DNA from 2 places in the Kinneretia aquatilis genome. Region 2 is predicted to be linked to the other one. Evidence: predicted binding sites of a transcription regulator. Region 2 holds the regulator's gene; the other holds the start of a gene.
What was found. The regulator FliA, encoded in region 2, starts transcription of late flagellar genes. The targets are predictions, from matches to a motif close to CTAAAGTTTNNNNNNNNNNNGCCGNTA.
Positions count from the first base shown of each region.

Region 1: the regulator FliA is predicted to act here: its motif matches at 5,120-5,146, upstream of C1O66_RS12880 (chemotaxis protein CheX).

Region 1 is NZ_POSP01000003.1:2,247,770-2,254,897, reverse strand. It holds gene metF (methylenetetrahydrofolate reductase [NAD(P)H]) at 1-565, opposite strand, end outside; gene C1O66_RS12900 (TlyA family RNA methyltransferase) at 562-1,338, opposite strand; gene ahcY (adenosylhomocysteinase) at 1,490-2,926, opposite strand; S-adenosyl-L-homocysteine riboswitch at 3,059-3,181, opposite strand; gene C1O66_RS12890 (DNA glycosylase AlkZ-like family protein) at 3,262-4,365, opposite strand; gene C1O66_RS12885 (DUF2238 domain-containing protein) at 4,377-5,039, opposite strand; gene C1O66_RS12880 (chemotaxis protein CheX) at 5,219-6,184, shown strand; gene C1O66_RS12875 (response regulator) at 6,284-6,655, shown strand; gene metK (methionine adenosyltransferase) at 6,963-7,128, opposite strand, start outside.
Region 2 is NZ_POSP01000004.1:70,553-77,680, forward strand. It holds gene flhA (flagellar biosynthesis protein FlhA) at 1-1,362, shown strand, start outside; gene flhF (flagellar biosynthesis protein FlhF) at 1,359-3,059, shown strand; gene C1O66_RS20015 (MinD/ParA family ATP-binding protein) at 3,096-3,920, shown strand; gene C1O66_RS20020 (RNA polymerase sigma factor FliA) at 3,939-4,652, shown strand; gene C1O66_RS20025 (methyl-accepting chemotaxis protein) at 4,762-6,138, shown strand; gene C1O66_RS20030 (diguanylate cyclase domain-containing protein) at 6,275-7,128, opposite strand, start outside.

The DNA of each region.
Region 1 (7,128 bases), on a different contig from region 2:
GCTTGCGCACTTCGTCGACGAAGTGGAAGTAGGCGTCCGGGTTGAAGAAGAACTGCGTGATGGCCGAGTTGGCGCCCGCGCGCATCTTGGCGGCAAAGTGCTGCAGATCCTTGGCCGCGTAGCGCTGCTGCGGGTGGTACTCGGGGTAGGCGGCCACTTCGATCTGCCAGTCCGGGCCCTGAGTTTCGCGGATGAAGGCGACCAGCTCCGAGGCATAACGGAATTCACCGGCGGTGGCCGTGCCGCTGGGCAGATCGCCGCGCAGGGCCACCACGCGGCGGATGTTCTGCGCGCGGTAGGTGGCCAGAATTTCGGCGATGTTCTCGCGCGTGGAGCCCACGCAGGACAGATGCGGTGCGGCCTCATAGCCGGCGGCCGCAATGTCCATCACCGTGCTCAGCGTCTTCTCGCGGGTGGAACCACCGGCGCCGTAGGTGACGCTGAAGTAATGCGGATTCAGCACGCTTAGGTCTTGCACCACGGTCTTGAGTTTCTCGGTGCCCACCGGGGTGTTGGGCGGGAAGAACTCGAAGCTGACGGGCACGCGGGGTGTTGCAGTACTCATGGCTTGTCTTTCGCATGCTCTGGTGCCTGCGCCCAGAGGAAAAATTCCTTGTTGCCGTCACCGCCGGTGATGGCACTCTCAAAATAGCCCAGCACCTGCCAGCCCTGATCTCGGGCGGCCTGGCGGGCCTGGGTTTCCAGCAGCGGGTATTGCTTGGCGTCCTTGACCAGGCCGCCGCGGGCCAAGGCTTTCTTGCCCAGCTCGAACTGTGGCTTCACCAGCAGCAAGACCTGACCCTGCGGTGCCAGCCAAGCCGCCAGATGCGGCAGCGCGCCCAGCATCGAGATAAAGCTGAGGTCGCCAACGATCAGGGCAAAGCCCTCGGGCGGCGCGTGCTGCGCCAGGGTCGAGCCGGCCAGCTCGCGCACATGCAGATGCTCCAACCCCACCACCTGGGGATGCTGGCGCAGCTGTTCATGCAGCTGGCTGTGGCCCACGTCCACGCCCACGACCTTGGCCGCGCCCGCTTTCAGCAGGCAATCGGTGAAGCCGCCGGTGCTCTGGCCCATGTCCAGCACCGTCAGCCCGCGCACATCCAGGCCGCTTTGCTGCAGTGCGCCCTCCAGCTTGAGCCCGCCGCGTGAAACAAAGCGCAGCTCCGCGTCATCGCTGACGCGCAGCTCACAATGCTCCGGCAACTCTTCACCCGCCTTGCGGATGGCCTGCCAGTCCTTGGGCGCCCGCCACTGCGCCGCGCCGGCCGAAATCAGCCGCTGCGCCGCCGAACGAGTCGGCGCCAGGCCTTTGGAAACTAACAGTTGATCAGCGCGCATAGGTGAAAAGGAAACTCGGTCTTGCCAGGGCGTAGCGAGCGGTGCTCAGGCTAGGCGGACGGAGCGCAGGAACCGGAAGGTACTTGGGGTACCTGAGGATTCCGAGCACCGCCCAACGACGCATGAGCGCCGCGCAGTAGCCCTCCGCCGATCAATAGCGGTAGGTGTTGGGCTTGAAGGGGCCGGTCTTGGGCACCCCGATGTACGCCGCCTGCTCATCGCTCAACTCGCTCAGCTGCGCATTCAGCGTGGTCAGCTGCAGGCGGGCCACCTTCTCGTCCAGGTGCTTGGGCAGCACATAGACCTTGCCGATGTCGTAGGCGTCCTTGTGGGCGAACAGCTCGATCTGGGCGATGGTCTGGTTGGCGAAGCTGGACGACATCACATAGCTCGGGTGGCCCGTGCCGCAGCCCAGGTTCACCAGACGGCCCTTGGCCAGCAGGATGATGCGCTTGCCATCGGGGAAGATGACGTGGTCGACCTGCGGCTTGATCTCGTCCCAGCCACACTTGGACAGCGAGGCGACATCGATCTCGTTGTCGAAGTGACCGATATTGCAGACGATGGCGTTGTTCTTCATCGCGGCCATGTGCTCGTAGCGGATCACGTTCTTGTTGCCGGTGGCGCTGACGAAGATATCGGCCTTGTCGGCCGCGTATTCCATGGTCACCACGCGGTAGCCTTCCATGGCGGCTTGCAGGGCGCAGATCGGGTCGATCTCGGTCACCCAGACTTGCGCCGACAGGGCGCGCAGGGCCTGGGCCGAGCCCTTGCCCACGTCACCGTAGCCTGCCACCACGGCGATCTTGCCGGCCACCATCACGTCGGTGGCGCGCTTGATGGCGTCCACCAGCGATTCGCGGCAGCCGTAGAGGTTGTCGAACTTGCTCTTGGTCACCGAGTCATTGACGTTGATGGCGCGGAACAGCAGGCTGCCCTTGGCGGCCATTTCGTTCAGGCGCAGCACGCCGGTGGTGGTCTCTTCGGTCACGCCGATGATCTCGGCGCTCTTGCGGGTGTACCAAGTCGGGTCTTGAGCGATCTTGGCCTTGATGGCGGCGAACAGGATGCGCTCTTCTTCGCTGCCCGGCTTGTCCAGCACCGACAGGTCCTTCTCGGCCTTCTGACCCAGGTGCATCAGCAGCGTGGCATCGCCGCCGTCGTCCAGGATCATGTTCGGGCCTTCGCCTGGCTCGCCCTTGCCGGCGAACTCAAAAATGCGGTGCGTGTAGTCCCAGTAGTCTTCCAGGGTCTCGCCCTTGTAGGCGAACACCGGCGTGCCACGGGCCACCAGGGCGGCGGCAGCATGGTCCTGGGTCGAGAAGATATTGCACGAGGCCCAGCGCACTTCGGCGCCCAGCGCTTGCAGGGTTTCGACCAGCACGCCGGTCTGGATGGTCATGTGCAGCGAGCCGGTGATGCGGGCGCCCTTGAGCGGCTGGGTGGCGGCGTATTCCTTGCGAATGGCCATCAGCGCCGGCATTTCGCTCTCGGCAATCGTCAGTTCCTTGCGACCCCAGGCGGCCAGGGACAGATCGGCAATGTGGTACTGGTCAGCGGCCAGCGAGGTGGTGGTTTGGGCGGTCATGGATCAGCTCCTTCATGCGAAATATGAAGCCGCTGCATTCATTGCCTGGAGGAGGGGGAGGACGAAAAAAACCGGTTCGGTGCTCCGAACCCTGGTTTGATGCATGCAACCGTTCACCCACGCAAGGACGTCAGCGGGTGAGCGCGGTTGCCAATGAACAGGGCCGAGGGGATGACGAGGCCGCTGTGCAAATTTTTCCGAGCCTGGCCTGGGGGTCTGAAGCCAGACCGGCAGGTTGCAACGCTCCTCGGAACGGACGAATTCTAGTCGCAAGCGCCACTTTCGCGCTTGGAACAGGCCAGGTTTTCCCGCCAATCCCGGCCCGAGCTCAGGACTCAGGGGGCATCCACACCCAGGAAGCGGGCCATGGCGGCCAGTTCTTCGTCCAGCGCGGCGCTGAAGCCGGGCTCGCGGGGCGCCCTGCCGGCCACATAGCCCAGCTGTGCCTGCAAGCGCCCCTCGGCGCTGCTGACATTGCCCCAGCCGATCACCTCGCCGCGCCAGAGCAGGGGCAGGGCGTAGTAGCCCAGCTTGCGCTTGGGCGCGGGCGTGTAGGCCTCGAAACGGTAGGCCCAGCCCCAGAATTGTTCAAAGCGCAGGCGGTCCCAGACCACGGGGTCGAAGGGGGCCAGCAGGCGCACGGCCTCGTCCAGCTTCCAGCGCTTGGAGCCGGGGTTCTCGCCCTCGGGCCAGAACCAGGTCTGGCCCTCGACCTGGGCCTGGGGCCAAGTCTTGCGTACCTGGGCCAGCACCTGGCGCAGTTCGCCGCGCAGATGCGGCGCGCCATAGCCTAGCAGGCTGCACAAATGGCCGAGGCTGCGCGAAGGCAGGGGCGCGTACTTGGCCAGCACCAGATCCAGCAAGGCCTGGGCTTTCTCGTGCGGTGTGCGCGGATCGGGCGTGTGGGCCACGGCGCTGTAGATGCGCTGGCCTTGCTCACGCTGCTGCACGCGCAGCAGGCCTCGGTAATGCATGCCGTCCAGCAAATGGGTGGTGGCATTGCTGCTGCCGCCCCAGGCATTGCGGGTGGAGCCCAGATTGAAATGCTGCTGGATCTCGCGCGGGTGGCAGGGGCCCTGCGCTTGCACAAAGGCCTGGATGGCCTCGGCCTGAGCGCGCGTCTTGGCGTCCCAGGCGCGCTTGGCGCTGCGCGGATGCATGAGCTTGAGGTGCTCGCGCGGCAGGAAGCCGTAGTTGACCAGGCAATCCTCTTCCACCGCCAGCCGGGTGTAGCGGCGCTCCAGATCGCCAGCGCGGTAGTCCTTGACGCGGTGCCTCAGGGTCAGGTCTTGCGCGCGCGCCGGAGCGCGGATCGGGTCGGCCTGGACAAAGCCCAGGCGCTGGATGGCCTGGGGCAGGCTGGTGGGCTTGAACAGGCTGCGCGCCACGGCGTAGCGGCGCAGATCGGGCAGGGTCAGGGTGAGGGCGGCGGCGGGCATGGGCTTTGGTGTCAGTTCTGCGCGAGGCGCTCTAGCGCGCGGTCATGGGCGCGCGCCAGCAGCAGCTGGGCCAGCATGGCGCCCAGCCAGGCCAGGGCCATGTCTTTCTGCGTGTCCCAGGGGTCGCCCTGGGCGCCCAGGAATTCATCGGCGCCCTGACCCAGGGCCACCGCGGCGCCCCATTCGATCAGTTCGTAGATGGCGCTGATGGCCAGGCAGCAGGCCGTCACCACGGTGAACAGCCAGCCGCCGCGCTGCAGCCCGGTCTTGCGCAGCAGCAGCTCGCGTGCTGCGATGGCGGGGATGAAGCCTTGCGCCAGATGGCCGAGGCCGTCGTAGGGATTGCGGCCCAGGGCCAGCATCTCGCGCAGCCAGTCACCCAGGGGCACGCGGGCGTAGCTGTAGTGGCCGCCAGCGATCAGGATCAGGGCGTGGACAAAGATCAGGCCCAGCAGCAAGGGCGTGAGCGGGAAGCGCCGCTGCGTGGCCAGCAGCAGCGGCCAGACCAGCAGCACCGGCGCCACCTCCATCCACCAGGTGGCGGCATCGAAGGCACCCAGGCGGCTCCAGGCCAGCACGGCGAGATTGAGCCCGGCCAGCAGGGCCAGCTGTGTGGCGCTGAGCTGCGCCGGCGGGGTGAATGGGGTCGAACGGGACGAGGGTACAGCAGGCATGCCGGCATTGTGGCCGCCGCCCGAGGCGGGGGCGTCAGGTGAAACCTGGGCTGCTGTGCGATCCCCGGCCTGCAATTGCCCTCAACCTTTGCCGCCGGCTGCCGAAAACCGAGAACGCCCGGGCCACTGGGCGGTGTCGGCCTGCGTGCAGGCCAGGATGGCTTTTCCGTGGACGCATCATGACCGAAACCACCCAACTTGAAGCCAAGGTACTGCTGCTGGAGCATGACGCCGCGCAGTACCAGGTGCTGACCGAGTTTTGCCAGTCCGTGGGCCTGATGGCCTTTCCCCGCTCGTCAGCCGATGCCTTGGCCACCCTGGCCCAGAACAAGGACCTCGGCGGGGTGCTGCTGGCAGAAGACCTGCCTTGCGAGGGCGAGGACGGTCTGCACCTGGCGCGCGCCATCCACAAGCTGCGGCCCGAGTTGCCCATCTTTTTGCGCCGCACCACCGACCGGCCGCTCACGCCCGAGGAAGAAAAAGTGGTGCGCCACCGCTGGAACACCGGCGATCTGGATCACCTCAAGGCCGCAGTCGAGTACTCCATCTTCAGCCTGCGCTACCCGACGCGCCTGGTCTACGGCATCGTCGAGCTGACCCGCTCGGCCCTGGCCGCCATGTTCCCCAATGCCCTGGTGGTGTCCGAGTCGCCCTATGTGGTGCACGACCGCATCATCCACGGCGAGGTCTCCACCCTGATCGCCATCGAGAGCACCTGGTGCCGCGGCTACATGATGCTGCAGACCGAGGAAAGCGCGCTGCGCCAGGGCCTGATCCAGGGCTTCAGCTACGCCGGCATCGGAGGCGACCTGAACTTTCGCGAGCTCAACCACATGCTGGGCGAGACCACCAACCTGATCTGGGGTGCGTTCAAGAACCGCTACATCCCGCCCAAGGCCTTTGCCAACCAGCAGACCCAGGTGCCCATCGTCATCAACCACGAGCACAAATACATCTCCTTTGGCTCGCAGGACCCGCAGCTGTGCATCCGCTACCAGCTCTCCGATCCCTTCCGGCCGGGCCTGCCGCCGCTGATGATCGTGCAGCGCTTCATCTTCAATCTGCACTGGTCGCCCGATGAGTTTGCCGAGTTCGACGCCGAGGCGCCCGAGGTCGGCCCCACAGGCGAGCTGGAACTCTTTTGAGCGTTGAGCGCGGCCAAAGCTCTAGCCCAATATTTTACATACTCAATCAATCAATCAAGCCCAGCGTGACCCTCGAGGTTGGCGCGAGGAGGAAACAAGATGGCGAATGTTCTGGTGGTTGACGACTCCAACACCATGCGCGAAATCGTGGCCGGTTACCTGAGCCAGAACGGCTTTCAGGTCGCCGTGGCCACCGATGGGCGCGATGGCCTGCTGCAGCTGCGCAGCGACCCCGGCATCAAGCTCATCGTCAGCGATGTCAACATGCCCAATATGGACGGCCTGACCATGGCCGAGAAGATCCGCAAGGAGCTGGGCAACAAGGATGTGCGCATCATCATGCTCACCACCGAAGACAACCCCGCCATGCGCTCGCGCGGCAAGGATGTCGGCGTGACCGGCTGGATCGTCAAGCCCTTCCGCGGCGATGCGGTGCTGGCGCCGTTCAAGAAGTTCTGCGGCTTGAGCTGAAGCGCGCAGGCCAAGAAAGAAGGCCGCTCCGGGGATGCCGGAGCGGCCTTTTTGTTGGTTCGGTGTTCGCTGGCGTTTACAGCCCACCCGCGGCACGCAGTGCTGCAGCCTTGTGGTCTTCGCTCACATCGCTGCGCGATATGAGCAAAGCCCCAAAGCGGCGGGTTCGCCTTCGGCGTCCTCTGGCCCTTAAAGGCCAGCCGCTGCACGCAGCGCAGCCGCTTTGTCAGTCCGTTGGTCTCTGCTCACGTTGCTGTGCAACATGAGCATCGCCCACGAACCGATGCCTCGCTGGCGCGAGGTGGGCTTACAGCCCAGCTGCAGCACGCAGTGCTGCAGCCTTATCGGTCCGTTCCCACGTGAACTCGGGCTCTTCGCGGCCGAAGTGGCCGTAGGCGGCTGTCTTGGCGTAGATCGGGCGCAGCAGGTCCAGCATCTGGATGATGCCCTTGGGGCGCAGGTCGAAGTGCTCA
Region 2 (7,128 bases):
GTCGGTGACGCGCTGGTGGCCCAGGTGCCGGCCCTGCTGATCTCGGTGGCCGCGGCCATGGTGGTGTCGCGCGTCGGCACCGAGAAAGACATCGGCAGCCAGATCGGCCGCCAGGTGTTCGGTTCGGCCAAGTCCCTGGCCATCACCGCCGGTGTGATCGGCATGCTGGGCCTGATCCCGGGCATGCCCCATGTGGTCTTCCTGCTGATCGCCAGCACCCTGGGCTACCTGGCCTGGTGGCTGCGTACCCGCGACCAGGCGGCGCAGAAAGCCGCCGAGATCAAGCCCAAGGACAACGCTGCCGCGGCCGCCGAGCCCAATGGCGAAGCGACCTGGGACGACCTCATCCCGGTCGACACCCTGGGCCTGGAGGTGGGCTACCGCCTGATCAGCCTGGTCGACAAGAGCCGTGAGGGCGATCTGCTCAGCCGCATCAAGGGCGTGCGGCGCAAGTTTGCGCAGGAGGTGGGCTTCCTGCCGCCGGCCGTGCACATCCGCGACAACCTGGAGCTGCGCCCCAGCCAGTACCGCCTGAGCCTGCGCGGCGCCGTGGTGGGCGAGGCCGAGGCCTTCCCGGGCATGTGGCTGGCCATCAACCCGGGCCAGGCCACCCAGAAACTGATCGGCACCCAGACCACCGATCCGGCCTTCGGCCTGCCCGCCGTCTGGATCGACGACCGCCAGAAAGATATGGCGCAAATGGCCGGATTTACCGTGGTTGATTGCTCGACCGTGGTGGCCACCCATCTTTCACACTTGATGCAGGTTCACGCGGCCAAGCTGCTGGGCCGAGTCGAGACCCAGGCCCTGGTTGAACACCTGACCAAGCAGGCGCCGCAACTGATCGAAGATGTGATTCCCAAAATGCTAGGCATCGCCAATCTGCAACGTGTCCTCCAGCTCCTGCTGGAAGAGGGCGTGCACATCCGCGATATGCGCTCCATCGTCGAGTCCATCGCCGAGAACGCCGCCCAGATCAGCGATCCGGCCGAGCTGGCCCGCCGCATCCGCACCCACATCGCCCCGGCCATCGTTCAACAGATCTACGGCCCGGTGAAGGAGCTGGATGTGATCGCCCTCGAGCCCGAGCTGGAGCGCCTGGTCACGCAAGCCCTGAATTCCCCCAACGGCGCCGCCCTGGACCCTGGTGTCGCCGACACCCTGGCCCGCAGCGCCGCCGAAACCTCACAAGCCCAGGAAGACCGCGGCGTGCCCGCCTGCCTGCTGGTGCCCGATCTGATCCGCGCCCCCATGGCCCGCCTGCTGCGCCGTGCCGCACCGCGCCTCAAGGTGCTGGGCCACAGCGAAATTCCTGAAACCCACTCCATCCGTATCGGTTCCATCATCGGAGGCACAGCATGAATGTGAAACGCTTCACCGCCCGCACATCACGCGAAGCCATGGCCCTGGTCCGCAAGGCCTTTGGTGATGATGCCGTCGTCCTGTCCAACAAGCCCTGCCCGGAAGGTGTGGAAGTGCTGGCCATGGCGCCGGAAGGCATGTCGCAGATCGAGCGCGTGGCCGCCACCGCGCCGCGCGTGGCCTCGCCCGGCCGCCTGCAGGCCCAGCCGGGTCGCCCGGCCGCCGGCGCGCCCGTGGTCAACCCTTCGGCCAAGAGCTTTGCCGCCCGCACCGGCCAGCGCAGCGAACCCAGCTTTGGCTACAACGACCCCGCCAGCGGCTACGGCGGCGAGGTGGCTGACGATGTCCAGACCCTGGCCATGAGCACCTTGTCCTTCCAGGACTATGTGCGCGAGCGCGTCCTCAAGCGCCGCCAGGCCGAGCTGGAAGGTGCGCCCGATCCCATCTACGCCCAGCAGGCCGAAGCGCCGGCGGTCGCGGCTGACCATCCCGGCGTCAGCTCCCTCAATGCCGTGCGCCAGCAGCGCGCTCAGGCCGCCTTGCAAGCCATGCAGCCGCGCCGCCCGGAGTCGCAGCCCGCGCCTGCTCAAGCGGCGCAGCCGGCTCGCCGCGCCGTGCCGGTGCCGCCCTCGCCGCCGGTGCTGCGCGACGAGATACGCATGCCGGCCACCAGCCTGACAGCCGAGTTGCCCGATCTGCCCGGCCGCGGCCGTCGCGACCAGCAGGACATGATGAACGAGCTGCGTCAGGTCAAGGGCCTGATCGAAGAGCGCTTCGGCGCCCTGGCTTTCATGGAAAAGCTGCAGCGCCAGCCCATCCAGGCCCGCCTGACCCAAAAGCTGCTGGAGCTGGGCTTCTCGCCCGCCTTGGTGCGCAAGCTGGTTGAAGGCTGCCCCAATGAGTTCAAGGGCGCGCAGGCCGCCAAGGGTGAGCCGGCTGATGAAACCCAGTGGGCCGCCAATGTGCTGTCCCGCAATCTGCACACCGATGAAAACAGCCCGGCGCTGGAAGAGCAGGGCGGCGTGTTCGCCCTGATCGGCTCCACCGGCGTGGGCAAGACCACGACCACGGCCAAGATCGCCGCCGCCTTTGCCACCCGCTTCGGCGCCGCCCACCTGGGCCTGATCACGCTGGACGCCTACCGGGTCGGCGCTCACGAGCAGCTGCGCGCCTACGGCCGCATCCTCGGCGTGCCGGTGCACACCGCCCACGACCGCGCTTCGCTGGAAGACCTGCTGGAGCTGCTCTCGGCCAAGAAGATGGTCCTGATCGACACGGCCGGCATGGCCCAGCGCGACAGCCGTACCCACGAGCTGCTCGAGATGCTGGCCCATCCCAGCGTGCGCAAGATCCTGGTGGTCAACGCCGCCCAGCAGGGCGAGACCATCGAAGACGTGGTCAACGCCTGGGGCGCCAAGGACTGCCACGGCCTGGTGCTGTCCAAGATCGACGAGGCCGTCAAGCTGGCCCCGGCCCTGGACACCCTGATCCGCCACAAGCTGACCGTGCTGGGCGTGACCAACGGCCAGCGCGTGCCGGAAGACTGGCACCGCCTGTCAAGCCAGGCCCTGGTGCAGCGCGCCCTGCGCAGCACCGCCGCCGGCGCCTGGCGCATGGACAGCGCCGATGTGAACCTGATTTTTGCCGGGGGGCCCGCGCTTGGCTCCCAACACCCGGCCGCCATGGGCATGTTTTAAGCCCGGATGCTGAAGCCACACGAGACCCCACTCATCATGCGCGACGCTCACACCTCTGCTTCATCCCACGCCCCGCAGGACCAGGCCCATGGCCTGCGCCGCCTGTTCGCCAGCTCGCGGGTGCGCTTCATCCCGGTCGTCAGCAACCCCCATGTGGTGGGCGGCGGCGTGCTGCTGGAAGGCCTGTGCGCGGCCTTCGCCGAGCTGGGCCTGCACACCCTGGTGGTCGATGCCGGTGAGAGCTCGCCCAAGCCTTCGGAGCTGGCGAGTGTGGACCTGGCCTCCTGCGTAGAAAGCCTGTCCAAGGATGTGTCCTATCTGGCCGCGCGTGGCCTGCCCATGCGCTACATCAACGCCAACGGCTCGGCCGCCCAGTTCCTGGAAGCCGTGACCGATGCCGCCCCCTTCGCCGATGTCGTGCTGCTGCACGCCAGCGCGGCCGAACTGGCCCGTGTGGTCGCCCTGCGCGAGGTGCGCCCGGTGCTGCTGGCCGACACCGACAGCATGAGCGTCACCCATGCCTACGCCGGCATGAAATGGCTGGCCAGCCGCGCCGGCCTGATGGTCTACAGCCTGCTGCTGGCCAGCTCGCCGCAGCTGCGCCTCTCGGATCGCATTGCCCAGCAGATCAGCTCCTGCGCCGATGGTTTCCTCGGTGCCGTGCTGCGCGACTGGGCCTGCCTGGACCCCAAGACACCGCCGACGGCACCGGTCTCCCCGGAGATCCGCCATCTGGCCCGTGAGCTGCTGCTGGCCGCCCCGCCGGGAGCCGCGCTGGAAGCCTCGGTCAACGCCAGCCCGCTGCGCCCGCCCGTGCGCATGATGGGTGCAGGGCGCCCGGCCATGGCAGCCACTCTTTGATTGACGCAGGAGCTGATGATGTACACCGCCAAAGGCCGCCTCGATAACTCCTCGCTGATCAAGCAATACAGCCCGCTGGTGCGACGTCTGGCGCACCAGATGATCGCCAAGCTGCCCGCCAATATCGAGATCGACGACCTGATCCAGGTCGGCCTGATCGGCCTGACCGACGCGCTCTCGCGCTTCGATGTCGGCCAGGGCGTGCAGTTCGAGACCTTTGCCACCCAGCGCATCCGCGGCGCCATGCTTGACGAGCTGCGCGGCGGCGACTGGATGAGCCGTGGCACCCGCCGCCAGCAGCGCGAGATCGAAGGCGCCGTGCGCAAGCTCGAGCAAGAGCTGGGCCGTGCCCCGGTCGAAAGCGAGATCGCCGCCGAGATGAAGATCCCCCTGGCCGAGTACCAGGACCTGCTCGGCAAGGTGCGTGGCACCCAACTGGTCTATCTGGAAGACATGTCGGGCGACGAAGGCGACGAGGACTTCCTCGACCGCCATGTGGCCGACCACAGCAACAACCCCATGTTGAAGCTGCAGGACCATCGCATGCGCGAGGCCCTGGTCGCCGCCATCAAGAACCTGCCCGAGCGCGAGCAGTACATGATGAGCATGTACTACGAGCACGACATGAACCTCAAGGAAATTGCGGTCGTGCTCAAGGTCACCGAATCGCGCGTCTGCCAGCTGCACAGCCAGGCCATCGCCCGCCTGCGTGTCAAGCTGCGCGACTGGTAAGCCCCGCTGCCGTAATTTCAGATCCAAGCGGCGCCCAGCTCTTGCTGCTACCCTTCCGGGTGGTCAGGCTCGGTCTCGGAGCCGGCCGCGACTCTAGGGAGGAGACGCCATGTTCTTTGGCTCCAAGCGCCAATCCGCCACCCGATCGAGCGTGCCCATCGCGCACCACGAATCAGCTGCGGGCGCCGCGGCGCCCAGCACCCAGGCGCTGACCCAGCTGCTGGGTAGCCTGTCCCGTTCGGTCTCCCATGTCGGCCGCGATGCCGCCGAGGTGCGCGGGGTACTGGATGACACACAGAAAGTTGTCGATGCCCAGGCCCAGGCCATGGCCGCTCTGTCGGGCGAGCTGGGCCAGGTGCGCCAGGCCCAGCAAGGCATCAGCCGGGCCAGCGAACAAAGCCGTCAGGCCGTGCAGCGCGCCCGCCAGGCCTTGTCCGGCGTGGGCGATGAGGTGGGCGGCATCGTCCAGACCCTGCACGAGGTCGCTGACGCGGCCTCGGACATCAGCAAGATCGCCCTGCAGACCCGTCTCGTTGCGTTCAATGCCTCGGTCGAAGCCAAGCGCGCTGGCGAAGCCGGCCTGGGCTTTGGCGTGGTGGCCGATGCGGTCAAGGACCTGGCCGGCAAGGTCGACGGTTCGTCCAAGGCCATCATGAGCACGCTGTCGGCCCTCGACGCCCGCATCGAACGCTTCAGCATCGAGCTGCGCAGCGCCAGCGGCGGCCTGGCCCAGCAAAGCGCCATCCACCAGGCCTTTGCCGCGGTGGAGCAGGATGTGCTGCACATCGCCGATGCCGCCCGCCAGAGCGAGCAAATCAGTGCCTCGCTCGGCGCCCGCGCGGACGAGTTGGCGGCCGACATCCAGCAGGCGCGCGGCAGCCTGCAGGTGGCCACCGCCTGCAGCGATCGATTCTTGAAGCTCTCGGAAGAGCTGATCGAGCAGATTGCCGGCTCCGGCGTCGAGGTCGAGGATGCCCGCTTCATCGCCGCCGCCCAGCAGGCCGCGGCCCGCATCAGCGCCCTGCTGGAGGAGGCCGTGGCCCGCCGTCAGATCAGCATGGCTCAGCTCTTTGATGAACGCTATCGGCCTCTGGCAGGCAGCGATCCGGCTCAGCATCTGACCGACTTTGTCGAGCTCACGGACCGCCTGTTCCCGGCCGTGCAGGAGCCCGTGCTGCAGCTCGACGACAAGATCGTGTTCTGCATTGCCGTGGATCGCAACGGTTATGTGCCCACCCACAACAAGAAGTACTGCCAGCCTCAACGCCCGGGTGATGTGGTGTGGAACAGCGCCAACAGCCGCTATCGCCGCATCTTCAATGACCGCACCGGCCTGGCTTCGGCGCGCAACCAGCGGCCGTTTCTGCTGCAGACCTACCGGCGTGATATGGGCGGCGGCCGCTTTGTGCTGCTGAAGGAGGCCTCAGCGCCCATCACCGTGCAGGGGCGGCATTGGGGCGGTTTGCGTCTGGCCTTCGGCTTTTGAAGCCTTGGCGCGCTCTGAGCATCAGAGTTGCCAGCAAAAGCCAGCGAAGCGGTTCTGGCCAGGCGGACCGGAGCAGACAGTACGCTCAGTACGGCAAGCCGGGCCAACGACGCCAGAAGGATTTTGATGGCGACGCTCAGGGAGCCACGCAGGCGCGGTTCTTGCCGGTGTGCTTGGCCTCGTACAGCGCCACATCGGCGCGGTCCAGCGCCGCTTCCAGGGTTTCGCCCGGCCGGTACAGGGTCACGCCGGCCGAGAAGGTGACGAACACATCCTTGCCTTCGTGCATGAAGAGGCTGGCCGACAAGGCGCGCTGCAGGCGCTGCAGCACCGCCTGCGCTTCCACCACCGGCGTGCTGGGCAGCATGAGCACGAACTCTTCGCCGCCGTAGCGCGCCACCAGGTCACCCGGACGCAGGTGCTGTGACACCCGCTCCGCCAGGGACTTGAGCGCCACATCGCCGGCACCATGGCCCAGGGTGTCGTTGAGCTTCTTGAAATTGTCGATGTCCAGCAGGGCCAGGGCGATCAGGGCGTTGTCGCCGGTCTCGCGCTCGGCCTTGGCCTGCTCGACCGCGAAGGCGGCCAGCAGGCCGCGGCGGTTGGCGATCTGGGTCAGCTGGTCGGTCTGCACCTCGTTGGAGAGGCGCTGCAACTCGCCCTCGAGCTCGGCGACTTTGGCACTGAGGCTGCTGGCGCGGTCGTGCTCCAGGGTCAGGCGTTCCTGGGTTTGCTTGACCAGGGATTGCACACTGCGGCTTTCTTCCACCATCTCGCGCACCACGCCGGTCAGGCTTTCCAGTGAATCGGCTTTCTCGATCACCTCGGCATAGCGGCCGACGCTGTTCTGGAAACGATCGGTGTGCTGGCCCAGTTCGCCCAGCTCGGCCAGCATCTGGTGGATCAGCGCTTTCAGGGAATCGCGCGCGCGGCTGCGTTCTTCGCGCAGGGCGCGCTGGCGCTCGCGCGTGCCGCCCAGCATCTCGGTGA